Regions from separate parts of the Variovorax sp. YR752 genome, predicted to be linked through region 2. Evidence: predicted binding sites of a transcription regulator. Region 2 holds the regulator's gene; each other region holds the start of a gene.
What was found. The regulator sigma-54, encoded in region 2, starts transcription at its own class of promoters, with help from an activator protein. The targets are predictions, from matches to a motif close to TGGCANGNAANCTGCTTT.
Positions count from the first base shown of each region.

Region 1: a site for sigma-54 is predicted at 1,465-1,482, ahead of glnA (type I glutamate--ammonia ligase). Genes of this name have one in related genera too.
Region 3: a site for sigma-54 is predicted at 1,261-1,278, ahead of nifB (nitrogenase cofactor biosynthesis protein NifB). Genes of this name have one in related genera too.

Region 1 is NZ_CALRZC010000115.1:2,715-5,923, reverse strand. It holds gene AAG801_RS23940 (EI24 domain-containing protein) at 1-535, shown strand, start outside; gene AAG801_RS23935 (molybdopterin-binding protein) at 532-1,353, shown strand; gene glnA (type I glutamate--ammonia ligase) at 1,577-2,992, shown strand; gene AAG801_RS23925 (hypothetical protein) at 3,181-3,209, shown strand, end outside.
Region 2 is NZ_CALRZC010000070.1:31,325-34,533, reverse strand. It holds gene lptB (LPS export ABC transporter ATP-binding protein) at 1-791, shown strand, start outside; gene rpoN (RNA polymerase factor sigma-54) at 809-2,401, shown strand; gene AAG801_RS17995 (phospholipase D family protein) at 2,412-3,209, shown strand, end outside.
Region 3 is NZ_CALRZC010000037.1:16,935-20,143, reverse strand. It holds gene nifB (nitrogenase cofactor biosynthesis protein NifB) at 1-1,221, opposite strand, end outside; gene AAG801_RS11565 (ADP-ribosylglycohydrolase family protein) at 1,383-2,174, shown strand; gene AAG801_RS11560 (methyltransferase domain-containing protein) at 2,176-2,844, opposite strand; gene creD (cell envelope integrity protein CreD) at 3,096-3,209, shown strand, end outside.

The DNA of each region.
Region 1 (3,209 bases), on a different contig from region 2:
CCTCGTGGCAGAGCGTCGCTTCGCCACGCTGGAGCGGCGCCGCGGCGGCTCGATGTGGACCGGCGTGCTGGTCGCCCTGCTGGCGACCTTGATCGCACTGCTGGCGCTGGTGATCTCGGTGCCGCTGTGGCTGGTGCCGCCGCTGGTGCTGGTGCTGCCGCCACTGATCTGGGGCTGGCTGACCTACCGCGTGCTGAGCTACGACGTGCTGGCCGAGCATGCCAGCCGCGAGGAGCGGCTGGAAGTCGTGCGCCGCCACCGGCCGACGCTGCTGGCGATGGGCGTGATGGCCGGCTACCTCGGTGCGGCGCCGGGGCTCATCTGGGCCTCGGGCGTGATGGTGGTCGCACTCGCGCCGGTGCTGGTGCCGGCAGCGATCTGGATCTACACACTGGTGTTCGCCTTCGCCGCGCTGTGGTTCGCGCACTACGCGCTGGCGGCGCTGGAGGCGCTGCGAGCCGAGCGCGAGCCGCCGCCGGCGGCACCCCCGGCACCGCCGCCATTCCCCACCCTCGAGATGCTGCCCCCGCCATGAACTTCGGCCTGATCATCATCGGCGACGAGATCCTCTCCGGAAAGCGCGCCGACAAGCACCTGCCCAAGGTGATCGACCTGCTCAATGCACGCGGACTGTCGCTGGCCTGGGCGCGCTACGTGGGCGACGATCCCGAACGCATCACCGCCGACCTGCGCGACGCCTTCGCCGACGCCGAGCGTGGTGACGTGGTGTTCTCCTGCGGCGGCATCGGTGCCACGCCGGACGACCACACGCGCCAGTGCGCTGGCCACGCACTCGGCCGGCCGCTCGCCCTGCACCCGCAGGCCGAGGCGCTGATCCGCGAGCGCATGCAGGACATCGCGCGAGAGCAGGGCGTGCCCTACGAGCCCGACCGCCCCGACAACGTTCATCGTCTGAACATGGGCGTGTTTCCCGAGGGCGCGCGCATCATCCCGAATCCGTACAACAAGATCGCCGGCTTCAGCCTGCACGCGACCGATGGCGAGGGCGGCGTGTTCTTCGTGCCCGGCTTTCCGGTGATGGCCTGGCCGATGATCGAATGGGTGCTCGACACCCACTGCGCGAAGCAGCACCGCCGGGTCGACGTGCGCGAGAAGTCGGTGATCGTCTTCGGCGCGATGGAGGCGACGCTGACGCCGCTGATGGAGGCCGTCGAGGCGCGCTTTCCCGGCATCAAGGTGTTCAGCCTGCCGAGCGTGGACCACCCGCAATGGGGCCGGCACATCGAGTTGGGCGTCAAGGGCGAGGCGGCCCACATGAATGCCGCGTATGCCGAGTTGCTGCACGGCCTGCACGAGCACGGCGCGCAGCTCGGCCCCGAACTGGTGCGTTGACGCCCCGACAGGAAGAACCAAAGTGGTGCGCAAGCGTGCGCGCCGGTGGTGCGCCGCTCGCTGAGGCGCTCCCGGGAGTAGAGGCGCCGGCCTCCGCAGGTGCGCAGTTGTTGGCATGCCTTCTGCTACATTCCTGTGCGCTTTTCGGGCCCCCGGGCTCCGTCCGCAGGGTAACCGCCCGCACATCCAACCAATCCACACGCATCCAGCCAGGAGATCTTTGATGGCCAAGACCGTCGCCGACGTGATGAAGATGGTGAAGGAGAACGAGGTCAAGTTCGTCGACTTCCGCTTCACCGACACCCGCGGCAAGGAGCAGCACGTGTCCGTGCCTGTCTCCGCCTTCGACGAAGACAAGTTCACCTCGGGTCACGCCTTCGACGGTTCCTCGATCGCCGGCTGGAAGGGCATCGAGGCCTCGGACATGACGCTCATGCCCGACCCGAATACTGCCAACATCGACCCGTTCTTCGAAGAACCGACGCTGATCCTGACCTGCGACGTCATCGATCCGACCGACCACAAGCCCTATGAGCGCGACCCGCGCTCGCTGGCCCGCCGGGCCGAGGCCTACATGAAGGCCAGCGGCCTGGGTGACGCGGCCTACTTCGGCCCGGAGCCCGAGTTCTTCGTCTTCGACAACGTGCGCTGGAACGTCGACATGTCCGGCTGCTTCGTCAAGATCGAAGCCGAGGAAGCGGCCTGGAACACCGGCAAGGACTACGAGCACGGCAACAGCGGCTACCGCCCGTCGGTCAAGGGCGGCTACTTCCCGGTGCCTCCGATCGACGCCGGCCAGGATCTGCGTTCGGAGATGTGCCTGATCCTCGAATCGCTGGGCATCCCGGTCGAGGTGCACCACCACGAGGTGGCCAACGCCGGCCAGATGGAGATCGGCACCAAGTTCAGCACGCTGGTGCAGCGCGCCGACTGGCTGCAACTGCAGAAGTACGTCATCGCGAACGTCGCCGCCGCCTACGGCAAGACCGCGACCTTCATGCCCAAGCCGATCGTCGGCGACAACGGCTCGGGCATGCACGTGCACCAGTCGGTCTGGAAGGACGGCAAGAACCTGTTCGCCGGCGACGGCTATGCCGGCCTGAGCGAGTTCGCGCTGTACTACATCGGCGGCATCATCAAGCACGCCCGTGCGCTCAACGCGATCACCAACCCCGGCACCAACAGCTACAAGCGCCTCGTCCCGGGCTTCGAGGCGCCGGTCAAGCTGGCCTACTCGGCGAAGAACCGCTCGGCCTCGATCCGCATCCCGTACGTGCCGAACCCGAAGGGCCGCCGCATCGAGGCGCGCTTCCCGGATCCTTCCGCCAACCCGTACCTGGCCTTCAGCGCGCTGCTGATGGCCGGCCTGGACGGCGTGGAGAACAAGATCCATCCGGGCGAGGCTGCCACGAAGGACCTCTACCACCTGCCGCCGGAAGAGGACGCGAAGATCCCGACCGTCTGCCACAGCCTGGACCAGGCGCTCGACTACCTCGACAAGGACCGCGCCTTCCTGACCAAGGGCGGCGTGTTCACCGACTCGTACATCGACGCCTACATCGAGCTGAAGATGCAGGAAGTGACCCGCTTCCGCATGACCACCCACCCGGTCGAGTTCGACATGTACTACGCCCTGTGATCTTTTCACGCAGGGATGAAGGGACGGCCGCGGCCGTCCCTTTTTTCTGGAACTTCTCCGTCGTTGTTGCGCACCGACCCTGGGCGACAATCGCCACAGGTTGCCTGTCAGCCGTACCGTCCGGTGCGGCGTTGCACAGGCGAGGAGTCCGACGCATGCACCGTTTCCGATCGAGTCTGCTGGCGCTGATGGCCATGGTCACGCTGTGGCCGCAGCA
Region 2 (3,209 bases):
AAACCGCAGGAACCCAGACGACCGCCGACGGCGTCCCCGGCAGCCGCCTCGTGGCGCGCGGCCTCAAGAAGAGCTACGGCAGCCGCACGGTCGTGAAAGACGTCTCGCTCGATGTGCAGAAGGGCGAAGTCGTCGGACTGCTCGGCCCCAACGGCGCGGGCAAGACCACCTCGTTCTACATGATCGTCGGGCTGGTGCGCGCCGACGCTGGTGAGATCACCATCGACGGCGAGCCCATCGCCCACATGCCCATTCACCGCCGCGCGCGCATGGGCCTGAGCTACCTGCCGCAGGAAGCCTCGATCTTCCGCAAGCTCACGGTCGAGGAAAACGTGCGTGCCGTGCTCGAGCTGCAGCGCGAGCCCGACGCCAACGGCCGCATGGTGCCGTTGTCGAAGCAGGCCACCGAAGAGCGACTGGCCGACCTGCTGTCCGACCTGCGCGTGGACCACCTGCGCGATTCGCCTGCGCTCGCGCTGTCGGGCGGCGAGCGCCGCCGCGTCGAGATCGCACGCGCGCTGGCCACGCAGCCGCGCTTCATCCTGCTGGACGAGCCCTTCGCCGGCATCGACCCGATTGCCGTGATCGAGATCCAGCGGATCATCAGTTTCCTGAAAGAGCGCGGCATCGGCGTGCTCATCACCGACCACAACGTGCGTGAAACGCTGGGCATCTGCGATCACGCGTTCATCATCAGCGACGGGCACGTGCTGGCACAAGGCACACCCTCGGAGATCGTCGACAACGCCGAGGTACGCAGGGTGTACCTGGGCGAGCACTTCCGCATGTAAGGGAGGGGCGCGTCCTCATGAAGCAAGGGCTGTCCCTTCGCGTCTCGCAGCATCTGGCGCTCACGCCGCAGCTGCAGCAGTCCATTCGCCTGCTCCAACTTTCCACGCTCGAACTGAGCCAGGAGGTGGAGCAGATGCTGGACGAGAACCCGTTCCTCGAACGCACCGCGGAAGAAGCCGCGCGCGAGGAGTTCGGGCTCGATGCTGTCGACACGCCCGTGCCGCGCGACGATGGCGGTGACACCGGCGAGGGCGATTTCGCCCCGGTGCCGGCCTCCAGCGCGACGACCACTTCGAGCGAAACCACCTCGACCCCCGACTCCGACGGCCCCGCCGCCGAGATCACCGAGCGCGAGCCCGACTGGGAAGGCGACGGCACCGTCGAGATGGCGCCCGACGACAGCGAGTGGGGCAGCGATGCGCCCGCACGCCAGAACAACCTCGGCGACGACGAACGTGCCGACGCCACCGAACTTGCGCGCAGCCAGGAGTCGCTGCAGTCGTTCCTGCACCGCCAGGCGCTGACCCTGCGGCTCAACGAAAACGACTGCGCCGCGCTGCGCTTCCTGATCGAATCGCTCAACGACGACGGCTACCTCGAAGACTCGCTGCCCGCATTGGCCTCGGGCCTGGCAGGCGACGACAACGACCAGTTCGACGACCTGGTGCACCACTTCCAGGTGGCGCTCGGCCTGCTGCAGAGCCTGGAGCCCGTCGGCGTCGGCGCGCGCGACCTCGGCGAATGCCTGAGCATCCAGCTGAAGGCGCTCGCGAACGAAGACGAGACCGAGGCCGAAGCGCTCATCCGCAAGACCGCCATCGCGATCTGCAAGCAGCCGATGGAGCTGCTCGCGCGGCGCGACTTCAAGCGCCTGGCCACGCTCACGCGCACCAACGAAGAGCTGGTGCGCTCGGCGCTGCAGATCATTGCGCGCCTGGAGCCCAAGCCGGGCCGCCGCTTCGTGGACGTCGAGCGCAACATCGTCGTGCCCGACGTGATCGTCACCAAGACGGGCCGCGGCACCAACATCAAGTTCCGCGTCATGCTGAACCCCGAGGTCATGCCGCGCCTGCGCGTGCACGACATCTACGCCGGCGCGCTCAAGGCGCACAAGGGCGAGGGCAGCCAGGCGCTGTCGCAGCGGCTGCAGGAGGCGCGCTGGTTCATCAAGAACATCCAGCAGCGCTTCGACACCATCCTGCGCGTGAGCAACGCCATCGTCGAGCGGCAGAAGAGCTACTTCGTGCACGGCGAGCTGGCCATGCGCCCACTGGTGCTGCGCGAGATTGCCGACGAACTGGGCCTGCACGAATCGACCATCTCGCGCGTGACCACGGCCAAGTACATGTCGACGCCCTTTGGCACGGTCGAGCTCAAGTACTTCTTCGGCTCGGCGCTGGGCACCGAGACCGGCGGCAACGCGTCGAGCACTGCGGTGCGCGCGCTCATCAAGCAGTTCGTGAGTTCCGAGAGCATCAAGAAGCCGCTGTCGGACAGCCAGATTTCCGAGATGCTGAAGGAGCAGGGCATCGAGTGCGCGCGCCGCACCGTGGCCAAGTACCGCGAGGCGCTGCGCATCGCGCCCGCCAACCTGCGCAAGGCCCTGTAGAAAGCCCACGATGACCCATCGCCTGCTGTCGCGCTGTGGGCATTGGGTTGTCGTCATCGCAACCGTGTTGCTGTTCACCGGCTGCGCCACGCTGCCCGACGAAGCGCCGCGCGCGCCCACCCAGGCCATCGCCGTCTCGGCCGACACTGCGCTCGGCAAGATCGCGCTGGCCTCGCAGCCCGACCCCGACCTCAGCGGCTTTCGCCTCATGCCCGGCGGCGACTTCGCCTTCGACACGCGGCTGCAGCTCGCGCGCCGCGCGCAGCGCACGCTCGACGTGCAGTACTACCAGATCGAGAACGACGAGACCGGCCGCTACCTGCTGCGCACCCTGCGCGACGCGGCCCAGCGCGGCGTGCGCGTGCGCCTGCTGATGGACGACCTGTACACGTCCGGCGAAGACGAGCTGCTGCTCGGCCTGGCTGCCACGCCGAACGTCGAGCTGCGCCTGTTCAATCCGTTCCCGGCCGGGCGCGGCAGCCTGCTCAGGCGCTTCACCGCTTCGCTGTTCGATTTCAGCCGCGTCAATCGCCGCATGCACAACAAGCTCTTCATCGCCGACGGCGCGATGGCGGTGGCGGGCGGGCGCAACATCGGCAACCAGTACTTCCGCCGCACCTCGGGCCAGAACTTCATCGATCTCGACACCTTCGTCACGGGCGCATTGATCCCGCGCCTGGGCGTGCTGTTCGACCAGTACTGGAACAGCCCGCACGTGCGCCCGATCGGCTCGGTCGTGCGCACCGACCTGCCGCGCGAAGAGCTGCAGCGCCGCTTCGATGCCGCCACCGGGCCCGACACCACGCCG
Region 3 (3,209 bases), on a different contig from region 2:
GAAGTGCTGGTTAACCTTGCCGTGGCCTTCGGTGGCGACGGCCACCAGCACCTTCATGTCGGCATCGACACCGTCGTCGGCGCTGGCCGCATCGAGCGCCGCGAGCTTCGCCTCGTGCTGCGCCTGCCGCTCCGCCTCGACGCGCTCCTGATAGGCGCGGCGCTTGTCGAGGTCGTAGACCACGTCCATCTGGTCGATCTTGTCGAGCGTGAACTCGTCGCTGCGGTCCTCGCCGAGCAGGCCGACCGCATCGGCGCGGCATTGCCGGCAATGGCGCATCAGGTTCGCGCCGCCCATGCAGGCGTCCTGCACCGCCTTCAGCTCCTGCGCCGTGGGCCCGCGCTGGCCGGTCAGCCCGAACACCGTGCCGTGCTCGGCCTCGCTGATCAGCGGCATGATGTTGTGCAGGAAGGCACCGCGCTTCTTCACCTCGCGGTTGACCTCGTAGAGGTGCTCGTCGTTGATGCCCGGGATCAGCACCGAGTTGATCTTGGTGAGCACGCCGCGCGCAGTGAGCATCTCCAGCCCGAGCATCTGCTGGCGGTGCAGGATCTCGGCGGCCTCGCGGCCGGTCACGCGGCGGTGCTCCCAGAAGATCCACGGGTAGATCTTCTCGCCCACCGCCGGGTCCACCATGTTGATGGTGATGGTGACGTGGTCGATGTTGTACTTGCAGATCTCGTCGACCATCTGCGGCAGCGCCAGGCCGTTGGTCGACAGGCACAGCTTGATGTCCGGTGCCTGCTCCTGCAGCATGCGGAAGGTGTCGAAGGTCTTCTTCGGATTGGCCAGCGCATCACCCGGGCCGGCGATGCCCAGCACCGTCATCTGCGGGATCTCGCTGGCCACCGCGACGACCTTCTTCACCGCCTGGTCGGGCGTGAGCTTCTGGCTGACCACGCCGGGGCGCGATTCGTTGCTGCAGTCGTACTTGCGATTGCAGTAGTTGCACTGGATGTTGCAGGCCGGCGCGACGGCCACGTGCATGCGCGCGTAGTGGTGATGCGCCTCTTCGGAGTAGCAGGGGTGGTTCTTGACCTTCTCCCAGATCTCCGCCGGCATGTCGTCGGGCCCGCCAGAGGATCCGCAGCTCGCCTTGCCTTCGCCGCCGCTGGTCGAGCATCCGCCCGAGGCCGCGGTCTCGAGGATCTGGGCGACCGGGCTCAGAGCCTGGCGGCCGCGCTTGAGATCGACTATCGATACGAACGCTGTGTTGCTCATGGCGCGGGCCTTCGTCGCTAGGGTGGTGGCGCAGCCTCCATTGCGAGAGCCGTGCCAATCCCCAAACCCTTGTGAATCAGGGACTTAGCGCGTTCGCCCCGCGCGGTGGTGCTGTGTTCTTTGCGACAAACCGGACAGCCGTGCGGCCTATCATCGGCACCATGTTCGGTGCCATCGCCGGCGACGTGATCGGTTCCGTGTTCGAGCGGAACAACGTCAAGTCCAAGAGCTTCCCGCTGTTCGATGCGGCCAGCCGCGTCACCGACGACACCGTGCTGACGGTGGCGGTGGCCCGCGCGCTGCTCAGCGGCGAGGCGCCGGGCCGGGCGATGCGCGAGCTGCACGGGCTCTATCCGGGTGCCGGCTTCGGCCCGACCTTCCGCGCCTGGATCGATGGCGGCGACGACGCACCCGCACCGCGCAGTTCGAGCAACGGCGCCGCCATGCGCATCAGCCCGGTGGCCTGGGCCTTCGACACGCTGGACGAGGTGCTCGCCGCGGCCGAGCGTTTCACGGTCGTCACGCACGACCATCCGGATGGCGTGAAGGGCGCGCAGGCCGTGGCCGCTGCGGTGTTCCTGGCACGCCAGGGCGCGACGAAAGGCGAGATCCGCTTCTACGTCGAATCAAACTTCGGCTACGACCTCTCGGTACCGCTGGACCTCGTGCGCCCCGGCTACGCCTTCGACCTGTCCTGCGCGGGCACGGTGCCGCACGCGGTTCGCGCCTTCCTCGAGGCCGAGGACTGCGAAGACGCGCTGCGCAACGCCATCTCGATCGGCGGCGACTCGGACACGCTGGCCTGCATCGCCGGCGCCATCGCCGAAGCGCATTTTGGCGGCGTGCCCGAGCACATCGCCGGGCCGGTCTGGCAGCGGCTCGATGCGCCGCTGCGCGAGGTCACGCTGCGCTTCTGCGGGCAGCACGGCATCCGCATGCCGTGGCTGCGGTAGTTCAGCGCCGGTAGCTCAGCAGCCGGGCACGCGAGGCACCGGCACCAAGCAGCGACTCGGTCATCACGAAGCCCGCGGTCGCCATGCGCCGATGAAAGGCCGCGCGGTTGCCACGGTTCGGATCGACGATCAGCACCTCGGCGGCGGGCTGTGCATGGCGCTCGACGAAGGCCGCGAGCTGGCCGAGATCGTCGCGCTCGTAGAGCACGTCGCTGCCGATGATCAGGTCGAAGCGGCCTTCGACGATCGCCTCGCCCTGCACCGGCGGGCCCAGCGGTGCGGCCGCCCAGTCGCCATGCCGATAGGTCAGCGGCGGCAGGCCGTTGAGGCGGACGTTCTCGAGCAGGAAGCCGGCGGCCAGCGGATGGCAATCGGAGGCGGTCACGTCGGCGCCGCGGCGGTGCGCCACCAGGCTCGCCAGCGCCAGCCCGCAGCCGACCTCGAGGATGCGCTCCTGCGCGACCAGCGGCCGGCGGGCCATCTGCGCCGCCAGATGCAGCGCCGCCGGCCACAGGCAGCCGAACAGCGGCCAGGCGGCGCTGGAGATGCCGACGTCCGCGGCATGGCCGTGCGGGTCGGCGAACTGCTGGCGGTCGAGCAGCGAGCGGATGAGCAGGCTGTCCGCGCCGACGATGTCGACGCGCTCCTCGCGGGTCTGGTATCCCGGCATGCGGCGGCCTTGCGGAGAGCCGGCCATGCCGCTGTGACGAGGGCGTGGCCGAGTGGCAGGGCGGCATGCGGCGCGGCGTTCGCGCAGGACACGACGATGGGGGCGGGCGGGCTCGGGGGCCGGCGCCTGGCGTGGGGCAGTGTAGTCGCGCGAGGCCATGGCACTTCACACGAAGTTCACGCACCGCTCACCGGGTTCACCGAAGCCCGCCAGAGTCCGCTGCTTCTCGAACAGGAGGCAAGGGAGCAGCCATGAGATTTCCGATCATCGGCAAGTTGCTGGCGCTGGCCGGCGTGATGCTGGGCCTGCTGTGGGCGCTGGCCCTGGTGAGCGACGTGGTCGCCGAACGCGAGGGCCGGCTGCGC